2 regions of the Streptosporangium sp. NBC_01469 genome follow, and region 2 is predicted to be linked to the other one. Evidence: riboswitches for the same ligand, from Rfam matches in the RefSeq annotation. Region 2 holds a riboswitch; the other holds the start of a gene.

Region 1 (4,837 bases), 2.3 Mb from region 2:
GTTTCTGTTCACGATGCGGGTCGCCGCTTACCAAAGCCGAGACCCCCGGAGACAGCACATCGACGATCTCCCTCTCCGGGATCGAGGCCTACGAGGCGGAGACAGGTGAGACGCTTCTCGCCGAACGGCAGGCCGTCGAGCAGTTGCCCCCGGGCACCGCGCTGCTGGTGGCGATGCGCGGTCCCAACGCCGGCAGCCGTTTCCTGCTCGACAGTGATCTCACCACCGTGGGCCGCCACCCCGAGAGTGACATCTTCCTCGACGACATCACGGTCTCGCGCCGTCACGTGGAGTTCTACCGGCGCGGCGGCGGGGTCTTCACCGTCCGTGACGTCGGCAGCCTGAACGGCACGTACGTGAACCGCGAGCGCATAGAGGAGGTCCCGCTGTACGGCGGGGACGAGGTGCAGATCGGCAAGTTCCGCCTCGTCTTCCTCACCCGCGGTGCCGCTGGAGGATGATGAGCTCGCAGGCCGCTCGTGCGCACATGAGCATCGGGGAGGTGCTCGCTCTCCTGCAGGGCGAGTTCCCCGACGTCAGCATCTCCAAGATTCGTTTCCTGGAGGGCGAGGGGTTGATCGAGCCGGAGCGCAGTCCCTCCGGCTATCGCAAGTTCACCTACGCCGACGTCGAGCGGCTCCGCTACATCCTCAGCGAGCAGCGTGACCGCTACCTGCCGCTGCGAGTGATCAAGGACCACCTGGAGGCGGCCGACCGCGAGGAGCGCCCGGCCGCCCGGCCGCGCGCCGTCCCCGACGACGCGCCTCCCGAGATCCGGCTCACCCGCGAGGAGCTGATCGCCGCCGCCGAGCTCGACGAGGAGACTCTCGCCGAGCTGGAGGACTACGGTCTGCTCGCCGCCGTGGCCCGCTACTACGACGCCGAGGCGCTGGCCGTGGCCCGCAGTGTCGGAGCGCTGGCCGCCTTCGGCCTGCGCGCCCGCCACCTGCGGGCGGTCAAGGCCGCGGCCGAGCGCGAGGCGGGCCTGGTGGAGCAGGCCGTCGCCCCGCTGCTGCGCCGCCGCGGGCCGGGCGCGATCGACCAGGCCGACGAGACGGCGAGGGAGATTTCCGGCCTGCTGCTGGAATTGCACGCCTCGCTGCTGCGTTCCGGCGTTCGTGGGGCCCTGGGCCGGTGAGAACCTGACCAGGCACTCGTACCCCCACGAGTGTTACGTTGAACAAACCGGTCGGAATCCAGCGAAGACGGAGCAGCCCGTGTTGCAGATGGAGGTCGTGGGCGTTCGAGTTGAGATGCCCTCCAACCAGCCGATCGTCTTGCTGAAAGAGACGCATGGGGAGCGTTACCTACCTATTTGGATCGGCATGACGGAGGCCACGGCGATCGCCATGGCCCAGGCCGAGGAACCACCACCTCGGCCGCTCACCCATGACCTGTTCCGCGACGTGCTCGAAGGGCTCGGAGTCCGGCTGAGCACGGTCAACATCGTCGCCCTGCGCGACGGCATCTTCTTCGCCGATCTCGTGTTCTCCAACGGGGTGGAGGTGAGCGCGCGTCCCTCGGACTCGATCGCCTTGGCACTTCGCACCGGCGCACGTATCTTCGCGAGTGAGGACGTGGTCAGGGAGGCGGGGGTGATCATCCCCGACGACCAGGAGGACGAGGTGGAGAAGTTCAGGGAGTTCCTTGACACGATCACGCCCGAGGACTTCGGTCGCGCGGGGTAGGAATTTCGGTGCATTTACGCTTCACGACGCGCCGGGTGGGGTCGTTGACTGGACTTGGCCCCAGTCCTACGGTGCAAGTGAAACCCGCGGTCGTGCGTAAACCCCCAGATCAGGCCGTGGGATGAGAGAAAGCCGGAGGTCCGCGTGGCGGTCAGCAGCGGCGAGGGTAGAAACGCCGATCAGGATGACCCGGAACGGCGCCAGTCGGCACGTCAGCGCGCGGGTGAAGAGGGTCTGCTGTTCGACGGGCAACCGGTGAAAGTGCCCGCCGACATCGGCTACCGGGGCCCGACGGCCTGTTCGGCGGCCGGCATCACCTACCGGCAACTCGACTACTGGGCGCGCACCGGCCTGGTCGAGCCCACCGTGCGAGCCGCTCACGGCTCCGGCTCCCAGCGGCTGTACGGTTTTCGCGACATCCTGGTCCTCAAGGTCGTCAAGCGGCTCCTCGACACCGGCGTCTCCCTCCAGCAGATCCGCATCGCCGTGCAGCACCTGCGCGACCGGGGCGTCAACGACCTGGCCGGGATCACCCTGATGAGCGACGGGGTGAGCGTCTACGAGTGCACCTCCCCCGACGAGGTCATCGACCTCCTCCAGGGCGGTCAGGGAGTCTTCGGCATAGCACTGGGACGGGTGTGGCAGGAGGTGGAGGGCTCCCTCGCGGATCTGCCCGGCGAACGTGCGGAGTCGGGCGAGGGCCCTTTAGGCGATCATCAGGCCGATGAACTGGCCCGCCGTCGCAGAGCACGACGAACCGGGTAAACTCGGACTTGCCACTGACCCTGTGCGGGAGAGACCCCGACCGCGATCGGGGCGCCGAAGGAGCAACCTCCCCGGAATCTCTCAGGCACCCGGTACCGCACGGACGAGGCAACTCTGGAAAGAAGGCGCGCTCGCCAGGCGCGACTCACCGACGGTGCAAGCCTCCCGTCAAGGGCAGGTGAAGCTCTCAGGTCACGACCCGTGAACGACGGTCGTGATGACAGAGGGGGAGACCAGGCATACGCCCGCGCCCAGCGCCGGTCTCCACCCCCGTCCCGGGAGGCTTCACCAATGACCGACCTGTCATCGCTCAGCGAGCTCAGCTCCCCGCCGTTCGCGACCCGCCACATAGGGCCGGACGACGCCGGCCAGACCCGCATGCTGGAGGCGGTCGGATTCGCCTCCGTCGCCGACCTGGTCGCGGTGGCCGTACCCGAGGCGATCCGCTCCTCGGGGCGCCTCAGCCTGCCCCCGGCGGCCGGGGAGTCCGAGGCCCTCGCGGAGCTGCGGGTCCTCGCCGGGCGCAACACCGTGCTCACCTCGATGATCGGCCTGGGCTACCACGACACGATCACCCCGGGCGTCATCCGCCGCAACCTCCTGGAGAACCCGGGCTGGTACACCGCGTACACGCCCTACCAGCCGGAGATCTCCCAGGGCCGCCTGGAGGCCCTGATCAACTTCCAGACCGTCGTCTCCGACCTGACCGCCCTCGACGTCGCCGGGGCGTCCCTGCTGGACGAGGCCACCGCCGCCGCCGAGGCGATGACCCTGGCCCGCCGCGCGGGCCGCAGCCCCTCGAAGGTGTTCGTGGTCGACGCCGACGCGCTGCCGCAGACCAAGGCGGTGCTGCGCACCCGCGCCGAGCCGCTCGGCATCGAGCTGGTCGAGAGCGACTTCACCGCCGAGCTTCCCGAGTGCTTCGGGGTGCTCGTGCAGTACCCCGGCGCCAGCGGCAGGGTCCGCGACTTCCGAGCCATCGCCGACGCCGCCCACGCGCGCGGCGCCCAGGTGGTCGCCGCCGCCGACCTGCTGGCCCTCACCCTGCTGGCCGCGCCCGGCGAGCTCGGCGCCGACATCGCGGTCGGCTCCTCGCAGCGGTTCGGCGTCCCGCTGGGCTTCGGCGGCCCCCACGCCGCCTACATGGCGGTCCGCGACGGCCTTCAGCGCCAGCTGCCGGGCCGCCTGGTGGGCGTCTCCCAGGACGCCGACAGGCGCCCCGCGTACCGGCTCGCGCTCCAGACCCGCGAGCAGCACATCCGCCGCGAGAAGGCCACCAGCAACATCTGCACCGCGCAGGTGCTGCTCGCCGTGATCGCCGGCATGTACGCCGTCTACCACGGCCCCGAGGGCCTGCGCAGGATCGGCCGGCGTACCCACCGGCACGCCGTCGTGCTCGCCGAGGGCCTGCGCCAGGGCGGCGTCGAGATCGTGCACGACACCTTCTTCGACACCGTGCTCGCCAGGGTGCCCGGCCGCGCCGCGGGGGTCGTCGCCGCGGCCCGCGAGAACGGCGTCAACCTGCGCCTGGTCGACGCCGACCACGTGGGCGTCACCTGCGACGAGAAGACCGAGCTCCTGCACCTGGAGCAGGTCCTGGCCGCCTTCGAGGTCAGCGGCACCGTGCTGGCCGACCTGGACGCCGCCGCGCACGACGCGCTGCCCGCCGCGCTGGCGCGCGTCAGCGACTACCTGACCCACCCGGTCTTCCACAGCCACCGCTCCGAGACGGCCATGCTGCGCTACCTGCGCAGGCTCCAGGACAAGGACATCGCGCTCGACCGGTCGATGATCCCGCTGGGCTCCTGCACCATGAAGCTCAACGCGACCACCGAGATGGAGCCGATCACCTGGCCGGAGTTCGCCGGGCTGCACCCCTACGCGCCCGAGGACCAGGCCGCGGGCTACATCGAGCTGATCGGGGAACTGGAGCGCTGGCTGGCCGAGGTCACCGGCTACGACGCCGTGTCGCTGCAGCCGAACGCCGGCTCCCAGGGCGAGTTCGCCGGGCTCCTGGCGATCCGCGCCTACCACACCGCGCGCGGCGAGTCGGGCCGCGACGTCTGCCTGATCCCCTCGTCCGCGCACGGCACCAACGCCGCGAGCGCCGTCATGGCGGGCATGCGCGTGGCCGTGGTCGCCTGCGACGACCAGGGCAACGTGGACCTCGACGACCTCGTCGCGAAGATCGACAAGCACCGTGAGCAGCTTGCCGCGATCATGGTGACCTACCCGTCCACGCACGGCGTGTACGAGGAGACGATCGTCCGGATCTGCGAGCTGGTGCACGAGGCAGGCGGGCAGGTCTACGTCGACGGCGCCAACCTCAACGCGCTGGTCGGCCTGGCCAGGCCGGGGGAGTTCGGGGCGGACGTCTCCCACCT
Region 2 (4,837 bases):
TCACCGAGATCAAGAACGTCTTCATTTCCGAGGAGTAGAAGCGATGCTTCGTTTGCAGGACCGGGTCGCGGTCATCACCGGCGCCGGAAGCGGGATCGGCCTGGCCACCGCGCGCCGGTTCGCCGAGGAGGGCGCCCACGTCGTGTGCGTGGACCTGGACGAGGCGACCGGCTCCAAGGCCGCCGACGAGGTCGGCGGGCTGTTCGTACGGGCCGACGTGACCAGTGAGGACGACGTCGCGCGGGTGTTCCAGACCGCGTTCGACACCTATGGCAGCGTGGACATCGCGTTCAACAACGCGGGCATCTCGCCGCCGGACGACGACTCGATCCTGGAGACCGGCATCGACGCCTGGCGTCGGGTCCAGGAGGTGAACCTCACCTCGGTCTACCTGTGCTGCAAGCACGCCATCCCGTACATGCGGCGGCAGGGCAAGGGGTCGATCATCAACACCGCGTCGTTCGTGGCCGTGATGGGCTCGGCGACCAGCCAGATCTCCTACACCGCCTCCAAGGGCGGGGTGCTGGCCATGTCCCGCGAGCTGGGCGTGCAGTTCGCCCGCGAGGGCATCCGGGTGAACGCCCTGTGCCCGGGGCCGGTGAACACGCCGCTGCTTCAGGAGCTGTTCGCCAAGGACCCCGAGCGGGCGCAGCGCCGCCTGGTCCACATCCCGGTGGGCCGCTTCGCCGAGGCGTCCGAGATCGCCGCCGCGGTGGCGTTCCTCGCCTCGGACGACGCCAGCTTCATCACCGGCTCCGAGTTCCTGGTGGACGGCGGTATCTCCGGCGCGTACGTCACCCCGCTGTAGACCCCGCCGCGGCCCCCTCGCACGTGTCACCCCGGCGTGTCCCTCACCCCGCCGCGGGTCGCCCCACCCCGGTCGGTACCGTGCGAGGAGGGGGCGCGGGCTCCCCCGGTCTGGCCCGGTCCGGTCCGTGGCGCCCGGCTCCGGCGCAGGAGCAAGAGCAAGAGCAAGAGCAAGAGCAAGAGCAAGAGCAAGAGCAAGAGCAAGAGCAAGACAGGAGATCATGTCCCGTCCCGTCATCGGCATCACCTGCTATGTCGAGCCCGCGCGGTTCACCGTCTGGGAGACGACCACCGCGCTCCTGCCGTACGACTACGTCGACCACGTGGCCCGCGCGGGCGGGCAGCCGGTGATCCTGCCCCCGGCGGGCGACCCCTCGGCGCTGGCGGGGCGCCTGGACGGGCTGATCCTGGCCGGTGGCGGGGACGTCGGCCCGGAGCGATACGGGCAGGAGCCGCACGAGCGGACCGGCTACGTCCGGCCGTTCCGCGACGACGCCGAGCTGGGGCTGGTCAGGGCGGCGCTGGAGCGGGGCCTGCCCTTCCTGGGGATCTGCCGGGGCATGCAGGTCCTGAACGTCTCGCTGGGCGGCAGCCTCCACCAGCACCTGCCCGACGTGGTCGGCCACTCCGGCCACGCCCCGGCCCCCGGCCACTACGGCAGGATGCCGGTGCGGCTCGCCCCCGGCAGCCAGACCTCGAAGATCTTCGGAACCGAGACCCTGGACGTGGCCCACTACCACCACCAGGCCCTCGACCGGCTGGCCGAGGGCCTGACCGTGACCGCCCACGCCGAGGACGGCACGGTCGAGGCCGTGGAGCTGGACGACCACCCGTTCGCCCTCGCCGTCCAGTGGCACCCCGAGACCGACGGCGAGTCCGCTCTGTTCGAGGCGCTGGTCCGGCACGCCGCCCCCTGACCGGCACGGATCGGGGCCGCGGGGGGATTTCGCTCGACCGGTGCGGGCGGTTAGGCTGACCGGTGACACCGATGAATCCCGTGCGGGAGAGCGTCCTGACACCCAGGCCAGGACCCCTGAAGGAGCAAGCCCTCCCCGCGAACCTCTCAAGGCAAAGGACCGTGCGGGTAGGTGCCCTCTGGAAAGCAGGTCCCACGGCCTCGCCGAAGGTGAAAGTCCGGTAAAACCCGGATGAAACTCTCAGGCACCCACGACAGAGGGGGAGGATGCTCTCATCTGTCCCTTGTCTGAGGTGCGCACATGTCCCGACCTACGCCGCTGCGCGGCGTGCACGAGTCCCTCGGCGCGACGCTGACCGACTTCGCGGGCTGGCTGATGCCGCTCCGCTACGGCAGCGAGTCGGCCGAGCACAACGCGGTCCGCCAGGCGGCCGGCCTGTTCGACCTCTCCCACATGGGGGAGATCTTCGTGACGGGGCCGCAGGCCGCCGAAGCCCTCGACTACGCGCTGGTCGGCCACCTCTCCGCGCTGGAGCCCGGCCGCGCCCGCTACACCATGATCGTCGACGCCGAGGGCGGCGTGCTGGACGACCTGATCGTCTACCGGCTCGCCCCCGCCGAGTTCATGGTCGTCGCCAACGCCTCCAACTACCCCCGGGTCGCCGCCGAGCTGACCGGCCGCGCCAAGGGCTTCGACGCCGCGGTGGACGACCGCTCCGAGCGGTACGCGCTGGTCGCGGTCCAGGGCCCGCGCTCCGCGGAGATCCTGGGCTCGCTCACCGACGCCGACCTCGACGGGCTCAGGTACTACGCCGGCCTGCCCGCCGTCGTCGCAGGACGCGAGGCCCTCGTCGCCCGTACCGGGTACACCGGCGAGGACGGCTTCGAGCTGTTCGTCGCGGCCGGGGACGCGGAGCCGGTCTGGGCCGCCCTCACCGAGGCGGGCGCGCCGCACGGCCTGATCCCCGCGGGCCTGTCCGCCCGCGACACCCTCAGGCTGGAGGCCGGGATGCCGCTGTACGGCAACGAGCTGTCCGTCGGCCTCACCCCGTTCGACGCCGGGCTGGGCCGTGTGGTGAGGTTTGACAAGCCGGGCGACTTCGTCGGCCGGGCCGCCCTCGAATCGCTCAGGGAGGTCCCGCCGTCCCGCCGCCTGGTCGGCCTGATCGCGACCGGCCGCAGGGTGCCCCGGCACGGGTATCCGGTGGTGGTCGCCGGTGACGGCGCGGTCGTCGGTGAGGTCACCAGCGGGGCGCCCTCCCAGTCACTGGGCAGACCCATCGCCATGGCCTATGTGGACAACGGCCTGTCGTCAGGACTGGCCGTCGACATCCGGGGCAGCCACGAGCCGGTCGAGGTCGTCGCACTGCCCTTCTACAGGAGGAAAAAATGAGCAGCATTCCCGAGGACCTGCACTACACCAAGGAACACGAGTGGATCTCCGGCATCGATGACGGCCTGACCCTCACCGTCGGCATCACCGCCTACGCCGCCGAGGCGCTGGGCGACGTGGTCTTTGTGCAGGTTCCCGAGGTCGGCTCGACGGTCGCCTCCGGTGACGCCGTCGGCGAGGTCGAGTCGACCAAGTCGGTGAGCGACATCTTCGCCCCGGTCGGCGGCGAGATCGTCGAGGTCAACCAGGCCGTCGTGGACGACCCCTCGCTGGTCAACAGCGACTCCTACGGTGACGGCTGGCTGTTCCGCGTACGTCTTGAGGGCTCCGCCGACGACCTGCTGTCGCCGGAGGAATACGCCGCGCTCACCTCGGGTGAGTCCTAAGCCTCTCCCCCCTCGCGTCACGGCCACGCGCGTCCCCGGGCGCGCGTGGCCGTCCACGCTGGAAGGATTCAGATGACGATCAGTGTTTTCGATCTCTTCAAGATCGGAATCGGCCCGTCCAGCTCGCACACCGGCGGTCCGATGGCCGCCGCCCACAAGTTCGCCCGCGGCCTCCACCAGGACGGGCTGCTGGAGAAGACCGCCCGGGTGAGCGCCATTCTGTACGGCTCGCTGGGCCTGACCGGCAAGGGCCACGGCAGCGACAAGGCCGTGCTGCTCGGCCTGTCCGGCGAGAAGCCCGAGCTGGTCGACGTCGACACGGTCGACGAGCGGCTCGCCGCCATGCGCGAGTCCGGCACCATCTCCCTGTACGGCTCCCGCGAGATCCCCTTCGTCATCGGCGAGGACCTCGTCTTCGAACGCAAGATCTCGCTCCCCGGCCACCCCAACGGCATGCGCTTCACCGCCCTGTCCGAGTCCGGCGAGACGATCCGCGAGAAGGTCTACTACTCGGTGGGCGGCGGCTTCGTCGTCGACGAGAACGCCACCGGCGCCGACCGGATCAAAGCCGACGACACCGTCCTGCCGTACCCCTTCACCACGGCTGTGGAGCTGCTCGCCCAGTGCGCGGAGACCGGGCTGTCGATCTCCGGGCTGATGCTGGAGAACGAGCGGGCGTTCGGCCGCACCGAGGCCGAGATCCGCGCCCAGCTGCTCGTCCTGTGGCAGGTCATGAGCGAGTGCGTGCGGCGCGGCATCGGCAAGGAGGGTGTGCTGCCCGGCGGCCTGAAGGTCCGCCGCCGCGCCCACCAGCTCCACCGGCAGCTGCGGAGCGAGTCGCCGGAGAAGGACTCGCTGCAGACGATGGACTGGGTCTCGCTGTTCGCCCTCGCGGTCAACGAGGAGAACGCCGCCGGAGGCCGCATCGTCACCGCGCCCACCAACGGCGCCGCGGGCATCATCCCGGCCGTGCTCACCTACTACGACCGCTTCACGAAGGACTCCGACGACGAGGGCGTGATCCGCTTCCTGCTGACGGCGGGGGCGATCGGCGTGCTGTTCAAGGAGAACGCCTCCATCTCCGGCGCCGAGGTCGGCTGCCAGGGCGAGGTCGGCTCGGCCTGCTCGATGGCCGCCGCCGGGCTCACCGAGGTGATGGGCGGAACCCCCGAGCAGGTCGAGAACGCCGCCGAGATCGGCATCGAGCACAACCTGGGGCTGACCTGCGACCCGATCGGCGGCCTGGTGCAGATCCCGTGCATCGAGCGCAACGCGGTCGCCTCGATCAAGGCGATCGCCGCCGCCAGGATCGCGATGCGCGGCGACGGCCGCCAT

Evidence for each region. Region 2 has a riboswitch for glycine ahead of gcvT (glycine cleavage system aminomethyltransferase GcvT). Riboswitches for the same ligand answer to the same signal wherever they lie in the genome.
Region 1: it holds a riboswitch for glycine, as region 2 does, so the genes downstream of both, gcvP (aminomethyl-transferring glycine dehydrogenase) here and gcvT (glycine cleavage system aminomethyltransferase GcvT) in region 2, are expected to answer to the same signal.

What each region holds. Positions count from the first base shown of each region.
Region 1 covers NZ_CP109465.1:5,926,978-5,931,814, forward strand. Annotated here, with positions in the region: gene OG587_RS26005 (FHA domain-containing protein) at 1-461, shown strand, start outside; gene ftsR (transcriptional regulator FtsR) at 488-1,138, shown strand; gene OG587_RS26015 (bifunctional nuclease family protein) at 1,218-1,688, shown strand; gene OG587_RS26020 (MerR family transcriptional regulator) at 1,833-2,453, shown strand; glycine riboswitch at 2,469-2,561, shown strand; gene gcvP (aminomethyl-transferring glycine dehydrogenase) at 2,745-4,837, shown strand, end outside.
Region 2 covers NZ_CP109465.1:3,593,874-3,598,710, reverse strand. Annotated here, with positions in the region: gene OG587_RS16270 (aldehyde dehydrogenase family protein) at 1-38, shown strand, start outside; gene OG587_RS16265 (3-oxoacyl-ACP reductase) at 44-808, shown strand; gene OG587_RS16260 (gamma-glutamyl-gamma-aminobutyrate hydrolase family protein) at 1,029-1,724, shown strand; glycine riboswitch at 1,798-1,896, shown strand; glycine riboswitch at 1,897-1,991, shown strand; gene gcvT (glycine cleavage system aminomethyltransferase GcvT) at 2,025-3,116, shown strand; gene gcvH (glycine cleavage system protein GcvH) at 3,113-3,502, shown strand; gene OG587_RS16245 (L-serine ammonia-lyase) at 3,575-4,837, shown strand, end outside.